Linked DNA regions of Lewinella sp. 4G2. The protein of the gene in region 3 interacts with the protein of the main gene of each other region in a pairwise test. Links are inferred from orthologs where the notes say so. Each region holds a gene or a part of one and is shown on either strand. Other genes may lie near its edges.

What was found.
Region 1: the proteins of dnaE (region 3) and A3850_RS15020 interact in binary tests that used the Escherichia coli proteins (3 or more experiments, as listed by UniProt). The link is inferred for Lewinella sp. 4G2 from one-to-one orthologs.
Region 2: the proteins of dnaE (region 3) and dnaX interact in binary tests that used the Escherichia coli proteins (3 or more experiments, as listed by UniProt). The link is inferred for Lewinella sp. 4G2 from one-to-one orthologs.

What each region holds. Positions count from the first base shown.
Region 1 is NZ_LVWJ02000014.1:3,644,384-3,651,992, forward strand. The notes cover bases 3,208-6,014. They hold A3850_RS15020 (pyridoxal phosphate-dependent aminotransferase), read right to left. Parts: upstream 5,311-6,014; coding sequence 4,105-5,310; downstream 3,208-4,104. Other genes in these bases: A3850_RS15010 (TonB-dependent siderophore receptor), read left to right, coding at 3,208-3,275; A3850_RS15015 (hypothetical protein), read right to left, coding at 3,340-4,032; A3850_RS15025 (Ig-like domain-containing protein), read left to right, coding at 5,545-6,014. Also shown: A3850_RS15005 (TonB-dependent receptor), read left to right, coding at 1-639; more of A3850_RS15010, read left to right, coding at 1,362-3,207; more of A3850_RS15025, read left to right, coding at 6,015-6,234; A3850_RS15030 (hypothetical protein), read right to left, coding at 6,371-6,901; A3850_RS15035 (endonuclease MutS2), read right to left, coding at 7,049-7,609. UniProt on the Escherichia coli protein: Shows aminotransferase activity with methionine and histidine as substrates, and to a lesser extent also with phenylalanine.
Region 2 is NZ_LVWJ02000011.1:206,270-213,967, reverse strand. What follows is about bases 2,841-5,736. They hold dnaX (DNA polymerase III subunit gamma/tau), read right to left. Parts: upstream 5,215-5,736; coding sequence 3,466-5,214; downstream 2,841-3,465. Other genes in these bases: A3850_RS00910 (DUF4296 domain-containing protein), read right to left, coding at 5,296-5,628; A3850_RS00920 (biopolymer transporter ExbD), read right to left, coding at 2,890-3,408. Outside these bases: protein translocase subunit SecDF, read right to left, coding at 1-1,659; A3850_RS00925 (phosphatase PAP2 family protein), read right to left, coding at 1,956-2,771; A3850_RS00905 (histidine phosphatase family protein), read right to left, coding at 5,780-6,277; A3850_RS00900 (response regulator transcription factor), read left to right, coding at 6,384-7,079; A3850_RS00895 (cell wall metabolism sensor histidine kinase WalK), read left to right, coding at 7,083-7,698. UniProt on the Escherichia coli protein: Part of the beta sliding clamp loading complex, which hydrolyzes ATP to load the beta clamp onto primed DNA to form the DNA replication pre-initiation complex.
Region 3 is NZ_LVWJ02000019.1:47,778-56,683, reverse strand. The notes cover bases 2,933-7,036. They hold dnaE (DNA polymerase III subunit alpha), read right to left. Parts: upstream 6,715-7,036; coding sequence 3,133-6,714; downstream 2,933-3,132. Other genes in these bases: A3850_RS17235 (cryptochrome/deoxyribodipyrimidine photo-lyase family protein), read left to right, coding at 6,979-7,036. Also shown: A3850_RS17255 (MoxR family ATPase), read left to right, coding at 23-994; A3850_RS17250 (DUF4837 family protein), read left to right, coding at 1,121-2,206; A3850_RS17245 (hypothetical protein), read left to right, coding at 2,435-2,809; more of A3850_RS17235, read left to right, coding at 7,037-8,559; A3850_RS17230 (O-methyltransferase), read left to right, coding at 8,707-8,906. UniProt on the Escherichia coli protein: DNA polymerase III is a complex, multichain enzyme responsible for most of the replicative synthesis in bacteria. This DNA polymerase also exhibits 3' to 5' exonuclease activity. The alpha chain is the DNA polymerase catalytic subunit.

The DNA.
Region 1 (7,609 bases), on a different replicon or contig from region 3:
ACATTCGACGCCTCCACCTGGTATACCCACTTTAGCAATCGGATCCTGCCGGATTACGAGACCAACCCGAACCAGATTATCTACGCGAACCTTGATGGGCGAGCCGTTAGTCAGGGCGTCAGCCTCACTACGGACGTGAGTTTTCGCGGTGGTGCCAGCGTCAATGTAGGCCTTAACGTGCAGGATGTTTTCACCGTGAAGGAGGGCGTGCGCGAACGCCAACTGCTCACGGAAACCTACAGTGGCGTTTGGCGGCTTGGCATTCCCTGGCTGGAGCGGCAGATCACTTTTGATTACACCGGCAACGTATACGGCCCGCTCGACCTTCCCCTCCTCGGCGAAATGGACGACCGCCCCGCCGACTCGGGCTGGTTCTCCACCCAGAACTTGCAGGTAACCAAGACTTTCTCCAACGGTATGGAAGTTTATGGCGGCGTAAAAAACCTCCTGAATTACACCCCACCTGCAAATAGCATTGCGCGTGCGTTTGATCCATTTGATGAAGATGTCGATTTTAATCCCGATGGCACGGTCATTCCGACCCCCACCAACCCGAATGCATTGACGTTTGACCCGACTTACGTTTTTGCTTCGAACCAGGGGAGGAGGGTGTTTTTGGGGTGGAGGGTGAGTTTGTAGTCTATAGTCTGTAGTCTATAGTGGCCGCCACTACCGGACGCTTGCGGGACCTCCTGCGTCGGACGCCACAAGGACCTATCAATTGGTGGTTATTAATTCCGTTACCACCCAATCAGGACCTTGGAGCGTGGTCAACTCGCACGCAGTAAGAGTTGATCTCCTCCAAGCGTCCGGTGATAGTAACCCACCGCCAACACCGGACGCTTGCGGGACCTCCTACGTCGGACGCCACAAGGACCTATAAAGTGGTAGTTTTTGATTCCGTTACCACCCAATCAGGACCTTGGAGCGTGGTCAACTCGCACGCAGTAAGAGTTGATCTCCTCCAAGCGTCCGGTCCAGACTACAGACTACAGACTCCAGACTATAGACTTATACTTACCTTCGCCCCCGCATTCAGGTATCCCGGCGTAACGCCCGGGAAGTAAAAGGGAATCCGGTGTAAATCCGGAGCTGTCCCCGCAGCTGTAAGCTTCGTAATGTTTCGCGCCACTACGCCACTGGAGAGATCTGGGAAGGCCGCCCGAAATGAAGTGAGCCAGAAGACCTGCCCGAACGCACCATATGTTTCTTGACTTCGGTGAGAAAGTCGAAAACCGTTTGGGGGCATTACGCCCGGGATGAAGATCAGTGGATCTCTTTCCCCTACCCTGCTTTGCGGCGTTCGTAAAGCAGCGTTTCCCCGTACGCGCTTCGCTTTTTTACCGGTAAGCTACCTACCCATGACTAAGCGAATTTTACTCTTTCTCTCTTTTTGTTCTACCCTCTCACTCGGACTTGCCGCGCAGGAAGCTCCTGAATTAACGACGACCGGTGATGAAGTAATCATAACCGGAACGCGGTTCCCGAAGCAACTCGATCGGTCGACGACCAAGGTCACCATTATTGATTCCGCTACGGTTGCGCGCAATACCGACCTTGGACAATTACTAAACGAGCAGGCGGGCATCGTCGTGAATGGTGCTTACAGCGCGCCGGGCAAGGACCGCAGCATTTTTCTGCGTAATGGTGCCAATCAATACACCCTCATTTTGCTGGACGGGCAGCCGCTCATCGACCCTTCTTCCCTTGGTGGAGCCGTTGACCTACGACTCCTTGATCTTCAGGGGATTGAGCGGATTGAGATTGTACACGGCGCTCAGTCCCTCATATATGGTTCTGACGCAGTGGCTGGGGTCATTAACCTCATTAGCAAAGCCAATAGTGACGACCCTACCGTCACCCTGCGGGCGAGTTACGGCAGCTTCGATACCTTTGAGGCTGGCGCAGACGCCCGCGGCCGGAAAGGTAAATTAGCTTACGCGCTGGGCTTCAACGTCTACGACAGTAAGGGCATCAGCGAAGCTATTTTTAGCCCCGAACAACTAGCCGATCCACTTTTCGACCCTGCACCACTCGAAAGGGATGGTGCCCGTCGCTATAGTGGCAACGCAGCGTTTACCTATCATGCTAGCGAACACTGGACCATCCGCCCTAGCATCCGGTACGCCCAATTCGATGGCGATTACGACGACGGTGCCTTCCAGGATAGCGACGCGAATACTTACGAGAATGAACTCGTCAACCCCGCCCTGGCCATCGACTACGCGGAACCCGGTTTTGCCGCCGGCCTGCGCTACAATTACGTGGCGACCGACCGCCTTTTTTCCTCCGCCTTCGGCGACTTCGACTTTGCCGGCCGGGCCCAACAAGCCGATGTATTCGGCAACAAAAGCTGGAAGAATTTGGCGCTGACGCTGGGTGCCCAGGCAAGGATCGAGAAACTCACGCTGGACAATCCCCCCGTGGATGCGGACGATAACGTAACTACTTTGAGTCCCTACCTGCAAGCTGAATTTCGGACGGACGAAAGATGGTTTGCGGAAGCTGCAATTCGCTACAATAACCACTCGACGTTTGGCGGGCAGTTGAACTACTCCACCGGGTTCGCATACCAGGTAATTAAGGGTTTTACCGTGCGAGGAACGTATGCCACCGCCTTCCAGAGCCCAACTTTGGACCAACTGTACGGTCCATTTGGTGCCAATGCTGAATTAGAACCCCAAACTAGTTCCTCCATCGAGGCGGGTTTTGCCTACCGAAATGAAGAGCGTGATTATGGATTCTCCGTTACCGGCTTCCAACGGACGATTGAAGACGTTATCATCTTCGGCAACCCCGGCTACCTCAACCGCGACGAACTCGACGATTTGGGCGTAGAAGTAGAGGCCTTCGCTAAGCTTGGTGAGCAGCTGAGCATCAACGGCAACTTCACCTACGTGGAGGGAGAACTCACCTCTGAAGACTTCTCCGGTAACCCCACCACCACCGAAGATTTCTTCCGCCGCCCCCGCGTATCCGGCCTGTTTGGATTAACCTACACCCCCTCCTTCCCCCTGACGGCCCGCTTGACGACCCAATACACCGGTGACCGCCCAGACGTATTCTTCGACGCGAGTTTCAACCAAAACATCGTGGAACTAGATCCCTACCTATTGGTCAACTTCTACGTGGAGTACAAACTGCTCGCCAAGCAAAACCTCACCCTCTTCGCCGATCTCCGGAACTTGACGGATACGGACTTTGTGGAGGTGACCGGTTTCGCGACCCAGGGCCGAACGGTACGGACGGGAGCACGGTATACGATTGGGAAATAGGCTGAACGCCGAACCGGTAGAAATTGCTGTGTCGGTGATGAATACCGGTTCGGCCTTGCTGTGCCTACTGAGGAGGCAACGTTTCGATTAACTTCGACGTCATCCCTCCAACGAACAACAATAGAAACATCGCGAAGAGGGTGAGGTAGACGAAGGTGAGCAGCCCACGCTTGTGCCGGGTTATTTCTGCATCTTCTTTCAGCACGTATTCCCGGATAGTTGGGCTGTAGATGGCTCCAAGCAAACCACCTACCAGAATGGCTTGAACAGCTACTCCGCGGTAGATGAACTGTTGAAAGTCGGGTGTACCCGTGGTGAATGCGCTGATAATAAACGGTGCAAAGGCTAATAAACTCAGGAGCGCGATTGCGATTAAGAAGCTGACTTTTAAGGGGTTTGCGTCGGAGAGGAGACCACCAATACTAGCTGCTACCTTTTCCTTTCGGATTACATTCTGTGTCAAACCAAGGCGGCTATTAGCTATTTCGTCCAGTATTTTATCTGGGTCACTCAGGGTCCAAAAGATCAACTCGTTGGAATAGGTAGGGTGCGTATGCTCAATCTTAATGCCTTTACCAAGCCCAACGGCATTGGTCACGTGCTGTAGCGCCGTGATCTGACTTTGTAGGAATCGGTGCTTTCCCAGTAGCAAAACATTGAGGTTCAGGGCACCATCTTCAACGAAGAGCTTAGCTAAGGGGAAGGAAGCATTCATCATGCCGACCCGCGCGCCGCCGGTATAGGAGAGGTCTTTCATGACTTAAGGATACGAAAAAAGCCACCCTTCAAATTTATGAAGGATGGCTTTTTGATTATTTAAATGGTCGGACTATTTCAGCTCGCCTAACACCTTACCGATACGCCGGATCGCTTCGGTCAGTTGTTCCTCGGAAGCGGCGTAGCTGATGCGGATACAGTTCGGGGCACCGAAGGAACTACCGCCTACCGTAGCAACGTGTGCCGTCATGAGCAGGTACTCGGCCAGATCGTCTGAATTATTGATCGTGTATTCTCCGTTGGACTTCCCGAAGAATGCGGAAGCATCCGGGAAGAGGTAGAAGGCACCCTGGGGGCGGTTCACCTTGAGGCCGTCGATCTTACTCAGGCCATCAATGATGAGCTCACGGCGTTTAGCGAAGGCGTCCTTCATGGCGTGGCTGGGTGCCAAATCTGACGTTAGTGCGTGGAGGCCCGCCTGCTGAGCGATGCTGTTAGCTCCGGAAGTCGCCTGTCCCTGCAGCTTGGCGCAGGCCTTCGCGATTTCAGCGGGTGCGCCCATGTAGCCGAGTCTCCAGCCCGTCATGGCGAACCCCTTGGCGAAACCGTTGACGGTGATGGTCCGGTCCGCTACTTCGGGGCAGGCACCGATGGAAGCGTGCTTACCCGTGAAGTTGATCAATTCGTAAATCTCATCAGCCACTACGTAAACGTGGGGGTGGCGCTGGAGCATTTTGGCAATGGCGCTCAACTCTTCGGCAGTGTAAACGGACCCCGTGGGATTACAGGGGCTGGAGAAGAGAATGAACTTAGTTTTGTCGGTGATCGCCGCCTCGATGGCCTCCGCGCTGACTTTGTAGTCATCTTCAATACCCGCACCAACGGTAACGGGAACGCCGCCGGCCAGCTCCACGATGGCGGAGTAGCTTACCCAGTATGGGGCGAGAATGACGACTTCGTCACCCTTGTTCAGCAGCGCGTGGGCGATGTTGTAAATGGACTGCTTCGCACCGGTGGATACAACGATTTGATTCGGCGCGTAATCAAGACCATTCTCCCGCTTGAATTTGTCGACGATGGCCTGCTTCAGTTCCGGGATACCGGGGACGGGAGTGTACTTCGTATATCCCTCATCCAGTGCCACCTTTGCGGCTTCTTTGATGTGCTCCGGCGTATCAAAATCGGGCTCCCCGAGGCTGAGGCTGATCACATCGTGGCCCTGCGCTTTGACTTCACGGCCGAGGGCCGCCATTTTAAGGGTGGCCGATTCGGTCATGTTCAGGACGGTGTCCGACAGGGGGGAAGTCTTCGTTGCCATGCGGCGGGTAATTTGGGGGTGGTAAATAATTAGCGTAAAGGTACCCAGACGCCAAATTATCCCCACGATAATGTTACCGCTTTGTCCGGTTGCTAGTTGCGTTTGCTAGTGCCAGCTAAAGCGGTGAGATTAAATCCATTTCCAAGATGCGCTCATGGCTCCCGCTCCTTTTGACGGTGGGCGACAGTACTAAAGCGGGGAAAGACAGTACCTTCGTAGGAAGACCGACCCACTATGATTCGCTTACTCACGTTCTTTGCCGCCGCCTTACTATTCACCGCTTGCATTGGTGAAGATGTATTAGATGACTACGTGCAACCTACCATCCGGTTGGCAGACTTCCCGGATACCCTAGAGGCAGGAACCTCATTCCAGTTGTCAACGCGTTTCTTCAATAACGTGGGCGCCGAGGAGCAGGCAGACGCTACCTGGTCCACCGGCGACGAAACGATTCTCACCGTTGATCAGACAGGCTTAGCCACCGGAATTACCGAAGGCTCAACTACCGTCACGGCATCCTACACGGACGTGCAATTTGGTGAGACTGCAACGGTGACCGAAACCATGATCGTGGGCGCTTCCACGGTTATCATTGACGAACCAGAAGTCCGGACCGGTACCATTGCTACTACGAGTAGCTACAAACTCACCGGCAACTTCACCCTTTCGGAAACTGAGGACGAAGGACTCCAACTCACGTTCGCCGACGACTACGATGCGGACCGTGGTCTTCCCGGACTCTACGCCTACCTCAGTAATAATCCCCGCAGCCGGGCCGGCGCGTACGAAATTGGAAAGGTGGAGATCTTCCGAGGCGCGCATACGTATGACATCGCTGGTGTCGACATCAACGATTTTAAGTACGTGCTTTACTTCTGTAAGCCGTTTGATGTTGAGGTGGGTTCGGGGTTGATTGAGGAGTAGTTGCGAGTTGCGAGTTGCGAGTTGCGAGTTGCGAGTTGCGAAGTTGCGAGTTGCGAGTTGCGAGTTGCGAGTTGCGAGTTGCGAAAAATAAATTCTCTGTTGCTCAAATCGAAAATCTAGCCTCTAAAGTCTCCTATTATTTCCGCCCCGTTCCCTTAAAGTGGTCCTCCTTTCTCCGGAAGAGTACGTTGAAGCTCGTCAGCGAACCATAGATGCGAGTGATGTACTGCTGTAGGTTCACTTTTTCCTCATCCGTCATCGAGCTGGCGTTGATGCGTTGCTCCATTACGCGGAGGCGGTCGCGTACCATGACGATCTTGTGGAAGAAATCGTCGATGGACATTTCTTTGGAAGACAGCCCTTCCTCTCCCGGCTTAAGGATAAGTTTACCGTCCACCCATTTATCACCCAACTGTGTGGTTTCGCTAATGCCATTATAGGTTCTAAGGATGCGCACCAGCGCTTGCTCCGCCTCGTTAAAACTGGCAACCTCTTCCGCTTCGATCGCTTCCACGACCTCAAATTCCTGATAATCGCGGCCAACGGTTTTGATCCCGTAGGTCATGAAGGTGATGTCGTAGGCAGCTTTGTACAATTTTATGATAACGCCATCTCCGAATGCTGGGTGGCGGAGGCGGGTTCCGACGCCTAGATTACTGGTATCCATTTTAGTCTCTAGTTTATAGTATGTAGTCTACAGTCCGTAGTAAATCAGGTTCTCCTAGCGGCCTCACAACCGAGCGAAGCGACAATGGGTGGTTCTTGGAGCGGCCGGGAATTTAGTCTACAGTCTGTAGTCTAAAGTCTCAAGGAGTTACAAATCTACAATCGTTACCCCATCTCCGCCTGCTTCGCGGGGAGGGTGGCTTAACGAGAAATTATGATTGTATTCTTTCAATTTTTGGCGCACGGCGCGCCGTAAAGTCCCCGAGCCCTTGCCGTGGACGATGCGTAACTGATCGGCGTTTGCCATGAGCGCATTATCGACGAAAGCTTCGGTGGTCGCCAATACTTCTTCGTAGCGCATCCCGCGGACGTCCAACTTATTAGAAAAGGTCGCCGCAGCGCCGAGGCTGCTGCTGACGCTCTTTTCCCGACGGACGGTCAGTTGATCCTTCGCCGGTTCTAGATCGCGTAGTTTTACTTGAAGGCGTAGGTCGCCGACGATCACGGTGGCCCGCTTACGGTCAATCTTCTCCACTTGCCCAGTGGCACCACCCGCACGGAGGCGGACGAAATCACCTTCTTTGATGGGTTCTTCTTCCTTCGTAGTCGGTGCGTAGTAAATATCTTCACGCAGGTCGGACACCTGTTTACCAACTGATTCGCGCTTTTCCCGGAGTTGCTTGGCTTTCTCCTTCGCTTCCTCGATCTT
Region 2 (7,698 bases), on a different replicon or contig from region 3:
GATGAACACGAGGTTCAGGAGCAGGGAAATGATGGAAACCACACCCGCGCCACCATAGTAAAGCAGCATGAAGAGCAGAACCAAAATGAAACCAGCGATCAGGGCAATCATGGAGCTACGGATGTTCTCTGCACCCAGGCTTGGGCCAATGATGCTTTCCTGAACGACGTCCAGACGAGCGGGTAGGCGACCTACCTGCAGGATGTTCGCGAGGTCACGCGCTTCCTCTACGTTGAATCCACCAGTAATGGCCGTATTACCACCGGTGATGGGGCCATTAACGCGGGGAGCGGATACGATCCGATCATCCAGTACGATGGCCACCTGACGGTTGCCAGCGTTGGAGGCTTCGGTCGTCATGCGCGCCCAGATAGCGGCACCTTCGGAGTTCATGCCGAGGTTTACGGCGATCTGTCCGTCGGGCTGAGGGCCAGCGTCCGCGTCAGTTACGTACTCGCCGGAAAGGGGAGCTTCACCGCTACGGGGCATGTTCAACTGGTAGAGCGCGTAGAGGTCAGAAGGTTGTCCGTCCTGGCCGGGCAGCGCGTTGGCTTCCCAGCGGAAGGTAGCGTTGCGGGGGAAGAGACGGGCTACTTCGGGGTCCGCCAGCATCTCGTTCACCTTTTCCAGGTTGGATTTGGTGGCGATACCAAGCACGGCGGGGCCGAGGTTACCATTGTTGGGGCTAAAGATCGAGAAGATCGGGCCGGCGGTCTGGTTCGTCGTTTCGATGGAATCAACGCGGTCAATCTCATCGGTCAGGTTACCCAGGTCATCAGACTTGTAGAAAGTATCGAGGCGGTAGGTTACTTCCTCAACGTAGTTGCTGTCGCGGCCGGCAGCGATCTTGGCGCGGCGATCGAGCGCCTGGTCGGCGGCAATCAGTGCCTGAATGCTTGCGTTGTCGATGGGCAGTACGTCGAAGAATTCCAGGTTAGCGGCCGTCGTCAGAATCGAACGGGCACGCTTGGAGTTCTCCACACCGGGTAGTTCGACCAGGATGAGGTCACGCTCGGCGTCGAGGTTGATGTTTGGCTGGACTACACCGAGTTGGTCGATCCGGCGGCTCACGAGGTTGTACGTGAGGCCCACCGTTTCCGTTGCCTTCTCCCGCAGGATGCGGATGACTTCGGCGTCAGAGGTGTTCTGATCGATCTCACCGGCCAGGGCGTCGTTGCGGCTAAAGAAAGGCGCGAGGCGCTTGCTTCCTTTGTTGGCTTCCCACGCGTCTGCGAAGAGGGAGATGTAATCGTCTTGGGTAGCTTTCTGAGCTTGGGAGGCTTCTTCTATTGCTTTTTCTAAGGCGGGGTCCTTTGAGTTTCGGGCCATCTTTCGAATGAACTCCCGAAGGTCGACCTGGAGAACGACGGACATACCGCCCTTGAGGTCGAGACCGAGGGCCAGCTGCTGGGCCTTGAGGTCGTTATAAGTGTAGGATTTGAGTAAAGGTATTTTGAATACCTCCTGGTCAGAAATACTGTCCAGGTATAAGGCCCGTGCGTCACGGAACTCCTTGCCATCGGTTTCTCCGGATGTCTCTTCGGCGTAATCTGCTGCATCGTTTTCAACCGAGTTGGTCGGGATGTAGAAGAAATACTGGAAGATGGTCACCAGAAGCATAACCACAAGGAAGAATTTGATAATTCCCTTGCCTTGCATAGTGAAAAAATTTAAGTTCGCGCGGACCCGCCGTACGAAATTTATTGGCGGGACCCTCGCATTAGAAAAAGGGTGAAAAGTTGCCGGCCTACACGAACAAAGCCCCCGAAGGAGCTTTGTAGGAATTTCCGGCGCTAACGTCATCGGGGCCTCCCAGTCCCAATTCCGCTAAGCGGCTGCAAATATAAGAATTAGTTTGTCGCTTGTTATCTACCCTTTGTCCAGCAAAGATTTACGCTGACGCTAGTTTGTCGGCCGTTGGCCGTGGGGTAGAGCCTCCTATTAAGGTTTGCGCCCTAGAATCGGTAGTTCAGGTACACACCGGTAGCGCCACCGCTCACCCGTAGCCCGCGCGGCAAGATGGCCTTTTTGTGCAGCGCGGGCACCAGATAACCAACCGTAGCCCCAACGGCGTAGCCCGCCAGAACGTCCGTTGGGTAATGCTTCGCCGCACGGATCCGCAGGTAACCCGTTGCCGCCGGTAAGCCCGCCGCCAGTACCCAGACGTAGGGTTTCAATTTGCTGTCAGGGTAGTAATCCGCAAAGACGCGGGCGAAGAAGAAGGTTCCTGCGGCGGAAAGGGACGTATGGCCGGAGATTAAACTCGCCCGGTCTCCGGACTTCAATTCGCGTTGCGGGTCCCAATTGTCGTTCAGTACGTAGGGTCGGGCGCGGAGGAAGGTGACCTTAGTCAGGCCGGTGATCCCACCCGTCAGGGCCATTGTTTCGGTGTAGAGAAGAGCAATTTTAGGGAGGTCCTTGCGCGTCCGTTTACCCAGGGCGAGCGCCAGGGGCAGGCCGGCGTTGAAGTTCAGGAACTTATCACTGAGTTTGCGGGCCGGCGTCCGTTCTTCCAGGCCGCCGAGGGAGCGGTCAAGAAAGTTGTTCTCCCCGAAATCCTGGATTTGGAGTTGGCCCAGGAGCGTTTCGGGTACCCGCTCCTGAAAGACAATAGCGCCGCCGGTCATCAACGTCCCCAGGCCGAGGTAGATCGCCTCCCGCTTTAAGGAAAGGTGGTAGGGGGAAACCGTTGTATCCGCTACTGACTGCGCAAAGGCACTGGCTCCGCTTAGCAGTAGGCTAACAAGTAAGCACAGGGATAGGTAGCGCAATGGGAAGGAGGATTGGTGGATTCAAACTTACTGTAAACCAAAAGGAAACGGCTAGCCAAAGTACACATTATCCGAGGCTGAGGGGATGTCCGACTAATCCGCCGTCCGGTCGCCTTCCTTACACCTCCGTTGGCTCCGCTTCGCTGATGACCATTGGGATGGCCTGGCGGATGTCCGTTTGCTGAGCTTTGTCCAGCAGGTCGTAGCGGACCCCATATCTTTTCAGCGATAGCTCGTCCCACAGTTCGTGGTAGCCGGCTTTCAGTTCATCGTATACGGCGAGATACTTGGCGTAGGCCGTCCCCCGGTCGTGGCGGAGGGATACGATGCGTTCGCCCGGTTGGGCCCCCGGTTTGCGGAGGTGGTCGACCAACAAACCCCGCACCTGCGGCAGCGCCACTAACTCGTCCTCAATTTGGAGCTCATTGTCTTTGTTGATGAGCACGGTCATTACTTTTTCCTCCGGATACGGCTCGGTGATCTCATCAGTGGACCACTCTGGCAATTTTACGAGGACGCCCTTTTCTTCGGCGATGGTGGTAGTGACGAGGAAGAAAATGAGGAGCAGAAAGGCGATATCGGCCATGGAGCCGGCGTTCACGGCGGGGGTCTCCCGACGCGTCTTTTTGTTGGACATGATGATTGGTGTTGCTTGCCGGGCAGATGCCGTAAGCCTCGATTTTGGTGGGCGGGGCTACTCTTCGGGGCGAAGATCAAAGAGCTTGCGGAGGTCGTCGATCTCGGGGTTTTTCTGGCGCATGGCCAGGAATTTATCGCGGGCGGTAAGGCGCTTTTTTACCTGGGTGGTCTCCGGCTTCATGGTCTCATCCACGGCCAGTTTCATGGCCAGGGTCGGCTGCCCGAAGTGGTCGCGCAGGAATTTGATCAGGCTGGTATTTCCGCGCAGGGTGGCCATGACGCGCTGGGAGCCGGCCTTGAAAATTACCTCGTTCTCCCCGAGTTCCGAAACGGTTTGGCCGAGCATGAGTACGAAGGTGGAGCCGGCGTTATCCTTGCGAAATTGCTGCAGCGCTGCCTCCAGATTTTCTGGATTAAGAGCCGGATACTCGCGCTCGTCCACGGTTTCCAACTCTTGTTTGGTAGCCGCCATCATTGCCGCGAGATCCACCGTTTTAAAGGCGGTCGGCGCCAAAGGTGGGGTAGGGGCGTCCAGCGTTGGGTCGCTGGTATCGGCCACGGATTCACCGCCGGGCACGCCGGTTGCGGCTACGGTACGGGTGGCTTCAGGGCTTTTTTTTTCCTCGCTTGGTGCGGAGGATACGGGCGCTGCCGCAGGTGCCGGGTTGGGTGGGGGAAGGGATACCTCCGGGCTACCGACACTCCGGTAAGCCCGCCGGACCGCCGTCATTTTGAGGAGGCTCATCTCCACGTGGAGCCGCTTGTTGCGGGCCATGCGGAACTCCAGATCACATTCGTTACAGATCTGCAAAACGGTGAGCAAGAGGTTAGCGGGGCTGATAGTAGCCTGCTGCTGGTACCGATCGCGCAAACGCTGCCCAACCTCGAGCAGTTTGAGCGTCTTGGGCTCCTTACAAACGAGTAGGTCGCGGACGTGAGCGGCCAGACCGTTGAGGAAGAGGTCTTCATCGAAACCCTTACGCAACACTTCGTCAAAGAGCAGGAGCATTCCCGAACGGTCTTCCGTCAGCACGTAGTCGATGGCGCGGAAGAAGTAGTCGTAATCGAGCACATTGAGGTTCTCAATGACGGCCTCGTAGGTGATTGATTTACCGCTGAAGGAAACGATGCGGTCGAAGATGGAAAGCGCATCCCGCAGGGCGCCATCCGCCTTCTGAGCGATGATGTGCAGGGCGTCATCCTCGGCGGCAATCCCTTCCTGCTGGCAGATGTCCTGCAGGTGGGTAATGATGTCCTTCGGCTGGATGCGTTTGAAGTCGAAGACCTGGCACCGGGAGAGGATGGTGGGGATGATCTTGTGCTTCTCCGTCGTGGCCAAAATGAAGATGGCGTAGGGCGGCGGCTCCTCCAGTGTCTTTAGAAAAGCGTTGAAGGCCGCCTGGCTGAGCATGTGGACCTCATCAATGATGAACACCTTATATTCCCCCTCCTGCGGCTGAAACCGAACCTGCTCGGTGAGGGCACGGATGTGATCAACGGAGTTGTTGCTCGCTGCATCTAACTCCGTGATATTCAGGGATGCATTATTGTTGAACGATACGCAACTGGAACACTCATTGCAAGGTTCGTAGTCTTCCGTACGGTTCTGACAGTTCAGGACTTTGGCCAGTATTCGTGCGCTCGTTGTCTTACCCACTCCCCGTGGCCCACAGAAGAGGAAGGCGTGCGCGAGGTGGTCCGTCTGCAGCGCATTCTTCAGTGTTTGGGACACGTGCTGCTGGCCAACGACCTCATCGAACTTGACGGGGCGATACTTGCGGGCGGAGACGACGAATTTTGACATAGGACGGCGAAGATAAGGACCCTGGATACGTTAACCGAACAACAACTGGTGGGGAGCTTAAGATTTATTGTCTACCCCTAGTTACTGCTGCGTTGAACGCTCGGCCAGATAGGCCCCGGCGCGGACGTAGAGGCTATCCACCCACGCCGGCTCCTGGCGGACAATCCACATCAAACTATCGAATTCCTCCTGCGTGCTGCCGTGCTCCGAAAGGACGCCGTCGTAAAATACCTCCCGCATCGAATCCCGCAATACCACGGGGACCTCCGTAACCAGGGACTCGGCCAGGTGCATCTCGGCGAGCATGGGTACGAGTCGGTCAGCGTCGACGGGGATGGGGCCGGGGGTGTCGGTGGTGCAGGCGGTTGCGAGGAACAGTAGGGGGGGGAGGGTAAGGAGGAGTGGTTTGAGCATGGGCTATTTTACGGTGAAAGGGTGTGGTGCTTTGGTATTTTGGTGCTTTGGTGCTTTTGATCCAAAATACCAAAGCACCAAAGTACTATTAAGGAAACTGGAGTGCAGGAGGAGTCCTTATCAAGTAGAGACCATGAAATGGGCAGCACACTCACCCCCCATCCTTCGGATACAAAAACCGGCCCCGGCGTGCCTCGCTCAGTTTGAAATCTCTCCACTTTGCAACGTCGCTGGTGGCTTCGACGATGCCGCAGGTGGGGACGTTGTCGATGTACCCATTATTGATCAACCGATTGGCTAAGTCCGTATAACCCGGGTTGTGGCCGAAGACGAAAACGGTATCCCAATCCGCGGGAAGTTCCTTGATGACCGCTTCGATTTCGCGGGGCGCGGCGTGGTAAAGTTCTTCCCGCTCCAAGACGGCGTCCTTGCTTAGCCCGGCAGCTTCGCGGAAACTGCGGGCGGTGGTTTTGGCGCGTTTTGCGGTGGAGGTGAGTAAGCCATCCGGTGCTCCCGCCAGGGCGACGAGGCGTGCGGCCATTTTCGGCGCGTCGCGCTTGCCCCGGGAATTGAGGGGCCGGTCGTGGTCCCGCAGGTTGAAGTCTTTCCAACTGGACTTGGCGTGGCGGACGAAGTAGAGTGTTTTCATAGCTAACGGGAATGGAGGCTTAACGGTGAGTTAACCCCGAGGGAAACGATATCGGCTAGATTTGTGTTGGACTATGCGATTAGTGTTTTCCGAAAATTAACGCAAGATGAGCAGTACCCCTACTTCCGGTAAGATCCTTTTAGTGGACGACGAGCCCGACATCCTCGAAATCCTGGAGTACAATCTTACCCGCGAGGGCTACGAAGTCTTTACCGCCTCCAACGGAGAAGAAGGGCTCAAAAGAGCCGAAGCCGTGGAGCCGGACCTCATCGTGCTGGACATCATGATGCCGATCATGGATGGGGTAGAGGTCTGCCGCCAGCTCCGGGCGAAACCTAAGTTCAAGAACACCATCATTACTTTTCTAACGGCCCGGGAGGAGGATTATTCCCAAATCGCTGCCCTCGATAATGGGGGGGATGACTACATCACCAAACCCATCCGCCCCCGCGTACTCTTGAGTCGCATCAAGGCATTACTCCGCCGCAACGAACGTTCCGAGAGTCAGGAAGAGGTGACCAGTATCAGTATCGGCGATTTGGTGATCGACCTCGAGCAAGTCGTTGTCCGTCGGGGCAAGGAAACCATTGAGCTGGCCAAAAAGGAATTTGACCTACTCACGCTGTTGGCGTCAAAGCCGGGAAAGGTCTTTAGCCGCGATGAGATCTTCAACCGCGTTTGGGGCACGGACGTCATCGTGGGTAACCGAACCATCGACGTGCACATCCGTAAACTGCGGGAAAAGTTAGGGGAGCACTACATTAAGACCATCAAGGGCATTGGCTACAAATTTGTCTTTTAAGGAATGGCACGTTTCCCCTTCACCGATCGTAATGCTGATAGCAGATTGAAAAACAGTACACCCCGGCAAATTGCTACCCGTGCGGCCCTGGCCATTACCGCCGCCAATGGTGGGGTCGTCTTACTGCTGGCGGGGTTCATGGGCGCCAACTTCGTTTGGTGGGTGCTGCCACTGGATTTACTGGGCAGCTTTATCTGCTCTTACCTAATCGTCCTGAGTTACCTCGACCGGTACATCTACCGCAAGATCAAACTCATTTACAAGACCATCCACAACCAAAAAGTAGGGGCCGAAGCTAAGCGGGACCTGAACGTGCTGGACCAACCCATCATTGACGACGTCGAGAAAGAGGTCCAGGAATGGGCCGCCGTCAAAGAGCGGGAGATGAACCAGTACGAAGATTTCGCCAAGTACCGCCGCCGCTACATTGGGGACATCAGCCACGAGCTCAAAACGCCGATTTTCAACATTCAGGGCTACCTCCATACCATCCTGGATGACGAATCGGTGATGGACAACCAAAAATTCGTTCGCAAATTCCTCCGCAAGGCGGCGCGCAACGTGGAGCGGCTGCAAACGATCGTCGAAGACCTCAGCGCCATTTCCCGATTGGAGAGTG
Region 3 (8,906 bases):
AGCCCCATCCCCAAAGAATAATATGCCTGTACCGAATTTCAAGAGCGACGTCGAAGCCGTCGATGCATTAGCCAAAACTTACCGCGCCCTGACCGCTGAAATCGGGAAGGTTATCGTCGGCCAGGAAGAGGTCGTGAAGACCGTCCTCATCTCCATGTTTGCTAATGGCCACAGCCTGTTGGTCGGAGTGCCCGGGCTGGCGAAAACCCTGTTGGTATCGACCATTTCCGAGGTGTTGGACCTGGACTTCAAGCGCGTGCAGTTTACGCCGGATTTGATGCCGACCGACATTACCGGTTCGGAGATCCTGGGGGATGACCGCAAGTTTGAGTTCAACGAGGGCCCCTTGTTTGCCAATATCGTCCTGGCGGATGAGATCAACCGTACCCCGCCCAAGACGCAGGCGGCCCTGCTGGAGGCCATGCAGGAACGCAGCGTGACGGTGTCGGGTGAGCGCCACGTGTTGCCTTCGCCCTTCTTCGTACTCGCTACGCAAAACCCCATCGAGCAGGAGGGAACCTACCCGCTGCCCGAAGCTCAGTTGGACCGCTTCATGTTCAACATCCCCCTCGATTACCCGACCTACGAGCAGGAAATTGCCGTCGTGAAAGGCACCACGGGCACGAAGGTGAGCGACCTGAGCCACATTATTTCCGGAGAAGAAATTTTGTACTTCCAGCAACTCGTCCGCAAGATCCCCATCAGCGATAACGTGTTGGAATACGCCGTGAGCCTCACCACCAAGACCCGCCCCGGCACCGACCGGGCGACGGACAACGTCAACAAATACATCAGCTGGGGAGCCGGCCCGCGCGCTTCGCAGTACCTCGTGCTCGGCGCCAAGTGCCACGCCGCCATTTCCGGCAAGTACAGCCCCGATATTGAAGACGTCCAGGCGATCGCCAAGTACGTACTCCGCCACCGGATCGTCCGCAACTACAAAGCAGAAGCGGAGGGGATTACGGAGGAGCACGTGATTGAAAGCCTGTTTTAGTTGCGAGTAGCGAGTTTCGAGTTGCAAGTACTGCACTCGAAACTCGCTACTAAATACTCGCAACTCAGACACGCCACAACCCCACTAAAAATCATCTGTTAGGTCAAGTACAGATCAGAACCATACATGACCAACCGCTTTTTATCCCTGCTCCTGCTTTTTGGCCTTGCCCTCGGGGTGAGTTCCTGCGCGGGAGATAATGCTTTCACTTCCCGGCTCAACCCGATCCCCGGCGCCTTTGGCTCCATCAATTCGGTGACGGTCGTAGCGGATTCCTCCCTCTGGCTGAACGGAGCGTCGGATTCGATCGCCTATTTTTTGGAGGCGCCCTACATCATCTTGCCGCAGCCGGAGCCCATTTTTGATGTTCGCTTCATCGAGCCCGAAAAGCTATCGGCCGTACCTACGTTCCGGGAGCTGCGTAACTACGTCGTCCTGGCGGACATCAGCGATAAGAATAGCCCCACTACCAAGATGGTCGTCAAGGACCTCAGTGATGCCAAGATCCAACAGGTTAAGGAGGAAGGCTTCAGCACCGTCGTCGCCCGCAACAAGTGGGCCACCGGCCAGCAACTCATCTACCTGATGGGCAAGAACCGGGAGGAACTGCTCCGGGGCATGTCCTCCACCCGCGCCGCCGTAGTGAAGCGCATTGCTGACAGCGAAAACCTCCGCATGAAGGAAACCGCTTTCTTCCAGGGTGTAGACAAAGCTCTGATGGATACCATCAGCCAGCGAACGGGCGCCCGTATCCGCGTCCCATACGGCTACGAGTTGGTCCCGGTTCGGTCCGATGACTTCGTCTGGTTCAAGCGTGGCACGCGCAAGGGCAGCATGAACATTATGGTCACGAAAGTGCCCTACGAAAACCAGGAGCAGCTCAGTAAAGAGGGGCTCAAGACCATCCGCGATCAGATTGGCAAGCGCTACGTCAGTTCCTCCCTCGCGGATACCTACATGCGCGTCAACGATAAGGATCTTCCCCTCTTCACCGAGACGACCGACCTGAACGGTGCCTTCGCCATCGAAGGGCGCGGCATTTGGGAAATGGAGAACGACTTTCAGGGTGGCCCCTTCATTTCTTATCTCATCAACGACGAAGCGAACCGCCAATTGGTACTCGTCGACGGCTTCATCCTGGCCCCCGGTGAGAAGAAGCGGGACTTGATGGGGGAGTTGGAGCAGATACTGGCTACTACAAAGGTGAATTAATGTGCTGTATAGATTTTAGACGTTAGAAATTAGATTTTAGACGGTATCGGTTTAAGATCTGACTTCTAAATTCTAACGTCCTTGGCTCCTATCCACTTTACCTCGCACCTGCGGCAGCGCCAAAAGGTGAATATGACGCGCACAAATTTTCTTTATTCGCGTATTAAAGGAAAGTGAGTGGAAACGATTGATTTTCCGCTAATTACCCAAAAAAATACCTGCGCTAAAATGAAATTCGTTGCCCGTCTTCTCTTGCTAATCTGCTGTTGCTTTTTCACCATTACCGCAAAAGCACAGGACGCAGAAGTTGCCTCCTTCAAAATCGACGTGCAGCAAAGTGGGGAGAGTGTTGAGCTTACCTGCCATCGCGGTTGCTACTGGAAAAATTTATCTTTCAACTTGGATACGCACGTCGACGCTAATGGTATGACGGACCCCGAAGGGAATACCAGAAAATACCTCTTTTCATTTACCAGGAACGGTAATGAGGTAGTACTGAAAAGTTTGCGGGGTACCGCCTGGAAAGAATTATCCTTTACCCTCGGCAAGAATATGAAAGCATCGGTTGACCAATATGGCGTGGAGACTAAAGCGAAGAAGTAGCCACTAATTTGCTCAACTTCTAGCTAAACCATACTACATATCTAGCCGGTCCACACCCCATCCGGAGGTAAACTGAGGTTTATTATTTGGGGCGCTGCGCGCTGGTTGCGCAAAGGAGATTAAGGCGGCAGAGAGGTTTAAGATGTTTTGGCGTTGCTTCTTATTCGTCTCTAACTCCTTAAACTTCTTTGAGAAACTTACTTCTAGGACAGCTGTGAGGGAGGGCGACAAGAGGATAAAGGTCGGCAGACCCCCAACGATGAGACGTCGGATTTTGGCTGGTCGCGGTCTAAAATCTAACTTCTAAAATCTAAAGTCCTCTCCTAATTCGCCCGCCCTCGCGCCAAATCATACTGCACCCCCAATCGTTCCACACCCTTTATAAAGTCGGTATCCGCATCCACGGTACGTTTGAGGGAGAACATCTTGAGCTTCATTTGCTCCTGGTTGTCAATGAAAACCATCCGTAGCTTTTGCTGGCCGGGGAAGCGCTGGCAGAGTTCGTCGAGGTCGCGGACCATCTTACCGGTCACGCTGCCCACCTGGAATTTCAGGATGATGGCTTCCGTCAGATCGCGGCCGATACCCTCGAGTAGCTTCACGTCTTTGATGTTGAGCTCCAGGTCGTCGTTGCGCCAGGATTTTTTGTAGAAGGCCGTAACGAAGAGCGCCGTCCCCTGCTGGAGGATGTGGCGGAACTTCTGATAGTCCTCGCCGAAGAGGGTGAATTCGATGCTGCCGTCGTAATCTCCCAAAACGAAGATGCCCCAACCATTACCGTTCTTACTTACCCGGTGCTGGGCCGAGACGATCATGCCCGCCAGTTTGACGGTTTGCCGGCCGTAGCGTTCCGGGTTGAGTTCGTTAAGACCACAGGTGACGAAGTTATCGATCTCCAGCTTGTAGCCATCCAGGGGGTGGCCGGAGACGTAAACACCGGTAACCTCCTTCTCGTGAGCCAGCTTGATGGGCAGTAACCACTCCGCGGCTTCGGGGGCGGAGGGCTCCACCGGTAATACTTCTTCCTGGATGGCGCCGAACAGGCTATTGGCCGCGGACGCCAGTTGCGCCTGGTAGGCATTCGCGAACTTCGTCACGTGCTCCAGGTAGCTATCGTACTTCTCACTCGGGGCGAAGTATTGGGCCCGGTGCATACTTTCGAAGCAATCAAAACCACCCGCGTAGACGAGGGCTTCCAGTACCCGCTTGTTGACGGTTCCGGGCTCCACCCGCTGCATGAGGTTGAAGAGGCTTTCGAACGGGCCGTCCTCCCGGGCTTTCAGGATGGACTCCACAGGGCCTTCACCCACGCCCTTCAGGGCCGTCATCCCAATGCGGATGGCGCCGTCCTTGTTGACGGCAAACTCCGACTGGCTTTCGTTGATGTCCGGGCTCAGTACGGGTACCTCCATTCGCTTACACTCGCGGAGGAAGAAGGTCATCTTGGTCTGGTCCGACTTATTGTGGGTCAGGACGGACGCCATGTACTCCGCCGGGTAGTGGGCCTTGAGGTAGGCCGTGTGGTAGGCCACCAGGGCGTAACAGGTGGAGTGAGATTTATTGAAGGCGTAGGAGGCGAAAGCTTCCCAGTCCTTCCAGATCTTACCGAGTTTGTCTTCAGCGTGGCCGTTGACCTTTCCGCCTTCGAGGAACTTGGGGTACATCTTGTCCAGGACGTCCTTTTTCTTTTTACCCATTGCCTTCCGGAGCACGTCGGCCTCCCCCTTAGAGAAGTTGGCGATGGACTGGGAGAGCAACATGATCTGCTCCTGGTAGACGTAGATACCGAAGGTCTCCTTCAGGTATTGTTCCTCGGCATCCAGGGTGTACACGATCGGCTTGCGGCCGTGCTTCCGCTCGATGAACTCGGGAATGTACTCCAGCGGGCCAGGGCGGTAGAGGGCGTTCATGGCAATGAGGTCGTCAAACGTGGTTGGTTTGAGGTTCTTCATATGCTTCTGCATCCCGCCGGATTCGTACTGGAAGATGCCGTTGGTTTCTCCCCGCTGGAAGAGTTCGTAGGTCTTCAGGTCATCGAGCGGAAGCTCATCGACGTCGATGTCTACCCCGTGGTTTTCTTTTATCATCCGCAGGGCATCCTTGATGATGGTCAGGGTCTTAAGGCCCAGGAAGTCCATCTTCAGCAGGCCGGCGTCTTCGGCTACGGAGTTATCGAACTGGCTGACGTACATCCCCGTATCCTTATCGGCGGTGACGGGTACGTAGTCGGTCACGTCGTCCGGGGTGATGACGACGCCACAGGCGTGGATGCCGGTGTTGCGGATGGAGCCTTCCAGTTTCTTCGCCATACGGATCATCTCCCCGATGTCGTCGTTCCCGGCGGCGAGGTCGCGGAAGGCGTAGGCGCGCTCGGCGTCCTCGGAGTTGAGTTTGCCCTTAAGCTTGGGGTGGATGTCGCCGTCGGCCAATACCTGGTTCAGGCTGGCCCCGAGTTGGAGGGGGAAGGATTTGGCTACGCGGTCAACTTCACTGAGTGGAATATCCATTACCCGACCAACGTCGCGGAGAGAGGATTTAGCGGCCATCGTACCGTAGGTGATGATCTGGGCCACCTGCTCCTGGCCGTACTTGTCGATCACGTAATCGATCACCTTCTGGCGGCCGACGTCGTCGAAGTCAATATCAATATCGGGCATCGATACCCGCTCTGGGTTCAGGAATCTCTCAAACAGGAGATCGTACTTGATCGGGTCCACGTTGGTGATTCCGACGCAGTAGGCCACGGCGGATCCGGCAGCGGAACCCCGGCCGGGACCTACGCTCACGCCCATTTCCCGGGCGGCGGTGGTGAAGTCCTGCACAATGAGGAAGTAGCCGGGGTAACCGGAGGCCTTGATGACGTCGAGCTCGAAATCGAGCCGTTCCCGCGTCACTTCGTTGATCTCTCCGTAGCGTTTGCGGGCGCCCTCGTAGGTGAGGTGGCGGAGGTACTCATCCTGGGTCGCAAACTCCGCCGGCATGGGGAAGTTTGGCAGGAGTACGTCCTGGGCCAGGGTCAGGACCTCGATCTTATCGTAAACCTCCATCGTGTTGGCCACCGATTCCGGGTGGTCGTGGAAGAGGGTGGCCATCTCCACCTGCTTCTTGAAGTAAAAATCGGAGCTGGGGAAACTGAAGCGCTTGGGGTCTTCCTTCAAGCTGCCGGTATTAACGCACAGCAGCAGGTCGTGGGGCAGGTAATCCTCCTCCTCGACGTAGTGGCTATCGTTGGTACAGATCACCTTTACGTTGTGCTTCATCGCCAAGGCGAGGAGCTTGACGTTGATGTCTTCCTGGCTTTTACCGGAGTAGATGGTGCGGCCTTCGCGGTCCTTACCGAGGTCAATATCCTCGATACCCCGGTGGCGCTGGATCTCGATGTAATAGTCGTCCTCGAAAATGTTGAGCCACCACTTGAGGGCTTGCTCGGCTTCCTCGTCCTTTCCCGCGATGAGTAGTTGGGGGATTTCCGCACCGATGCAGCAACTCGTCACGATCAGTCCTTCGTGGTACTTTTCGATGAGTTCCTTATCGATCCGTGGGTACTTCCCGTAAAGTCCCTCGATGTAGCCGATGGAGCAGAGCTTACAGAGGTTCTGGTAGCCCTTTTTGTTCTTGGCCAGCATCAGCTGGTGGTAGCGCTTGTCCTTTTCGCCGGCCGCGCGGGAGAAGGCTTTCTTGTGGCGGTCTTCGACGAGGTAAAATTCGCAGCCGATCATCGGTTTGATGTTCCGCTTCGTGGCTTCGTTGACGAACTTGAAGGCCCCGAACATATTGCCGTGGTCGGTCATCGCCACGCCCTTTTGTCCGTCGGCGGCGGCCTTGTCCATCATCTGTCCGATCTCCGAGGCGCCGTCGAGCAAAGAGTACTGGGTGTGGCAGTGGAGGTGGCAGAATTCAGGCATAGTCGTTGGTCAGATAGTTACTAGGAGTCGGTCCGGGAAAAGCCGGCGGCGGGGCTTTACAAGGTACGCAGAAAGAACAATCTTGAGACAAGTTTTTATGCACATCGGTGTGGATAAAGTTGGGTCTTCAGCGGACAATTCCATCGTATTGCTCGCCCATTTTCTCCGCACCCGCGGCAGCGCCTACTGCTTCAATATATGATACCCCCGGTTGCTCGGTGTTGGCGCAACTAGGTGCTCGTTCTTCCGTTCAACTGCCAGTAAGTGCTAAACAATCAGCTTATCGAAACGCGAAATATTCTCTGGCTCAAACGCGATTTGCGCACGCGTGACCACGCTCCCCTGGCGGCGGCGGTGGCGGCCGGAGTGCCCTTCGTGGTTTTGTACTGTTTCGAGCCGTCCATCATGGCCAGCCCGAAGCACAGCCCCCGGCACTGGCACTTCGTGGCTCAAAGTTTGGTGGATTTGAAGACGCGCGGACTACCGGTGACGATCTACTGGGGCGAGGTGGAGGAGGCGCTGGATGGCCTACGTGCGGCCGCAAACATCGCCACGATTTTTAGCCATCAGGAGACCAGCCACAAGTTGAGTTTCGACCGCGATCGACGCGTCCGGGATTGGACGCGGCAGCACGGAGTCGAATGGCAAGAATTCGTGCAGGACGGCGTCATCCGCGGACGTAAACACCGTCTGGGGTTCGCCGAAAAGCTGGACGATTTTTTGGCGCTGCCGCCGGTGCACTGTAATTGGCAAGCTGCCCAGATCCTACCGCCGGGTGAATCTGGACTACCCATTGCGAAGTTGGCTGACGGGTTTGCCAAGGACTTTACCCAGGCAAAGGGGCAGACGGCCCTCCACCCAAGCCAACCCGGACGCTACGTACCCGACCCCGGGCCACCCGACCCACGCTTTCAACCAGGAGGGGAGACCACTGCCTGGCGTTACCTCAAAAGCTTTACGACCGAGCGGGGGAGGGGCTACATCCGGCAAATCGGTAACCCTTCCCTCAGCCGCCGTAGTTGTAGCCGGATGAGTACCTACCTAGCTCACGGATGCGTTTCGCTACGGGAGGTGTTTCAGTGGGCGAAGTCAGCCGACATCAAACCGGCCTTCCGGAAGGACATGAAGATGTTCCGCGAACGACTCTGGTGGCGAGCTCATTACTTTCAGAAGTTGGAGGCGGAGTGGCAGATCGAATTCAAACCCATCAACCGGGCCTTCCTGAAACTGGGACGCCACACCTCGGGCCCGGATCTCGACGCCTTTCGCAGTGCCGCTACCGGTTTCCCGATGATCGACGCCAACATCCGCTGCCTACGGGCTACGGGCTGGATCAACTTCCGCAGCCGGGCGATGCTCGTTACGTTTGCCACCTTCGTGTTGTGGTTGGACTTCCGGCCCGTGGCCACCTTCCTCGGCTCGCTGTTCCTGGATTACGATCCGGGGATTCACTACGGGCAATTCCAGATGCAGGCGGGGACGACGGGCTACCACCCGCCTCGCAACTATAATCCATATTTGCAGGGAGAGCGGTACGATAAGAAGGGAGAGTTCGTCCACCGCTGGCTCCCCGAGTTGCGGCGGATCCCCGCACCGTGGTGCCATTATCCCCACCGGCTAACGGAACTCGAACGGCAACTGTACGATTTCTCCACCACCGATTATCCCGCGCCGATTGTGGACTTTGCTGAGGCGACTTCCGAAAATATGGATCGTTACTGGGCCGTGCGCCGGTCGGCGGAAGCGCAAAACTTGCTACCCGAGATCTGGGCGAAGCATGTTATGCCCGAGAGTATGGAAGTCTATATGGCGGGGGAGCAACCTAGCCCGCGGCGGGATGTGTGAGGCTAGCTACGTTTGTGGGCAGTAGTAACACCTGATTTCAAGCCCTGAGATTTCCTTCGGCCAATAACCACGGTGCTTTTGTACCTTTCCAAAAATTATAAAGTACTCATGATTCTTAGCCGAGTAAAGAAGCACCTTAATATCACTATGCGTCGTATAAATCACAAGCAAAGGCTTGAAGATATGCGAGCGACGGGCAACTCAACCTTGCTCAAAGTAGTGGATTGTTTACTGAAAGCGGAGGCGAATGATTTTTCACCTGAGGATCAGGCTGCCTTTGATCGGGTAGAAAGCTACCGAAATCAGTTGCTGGGGAGCACCGAAATTGTAGATTTTAAAGTGTTTGG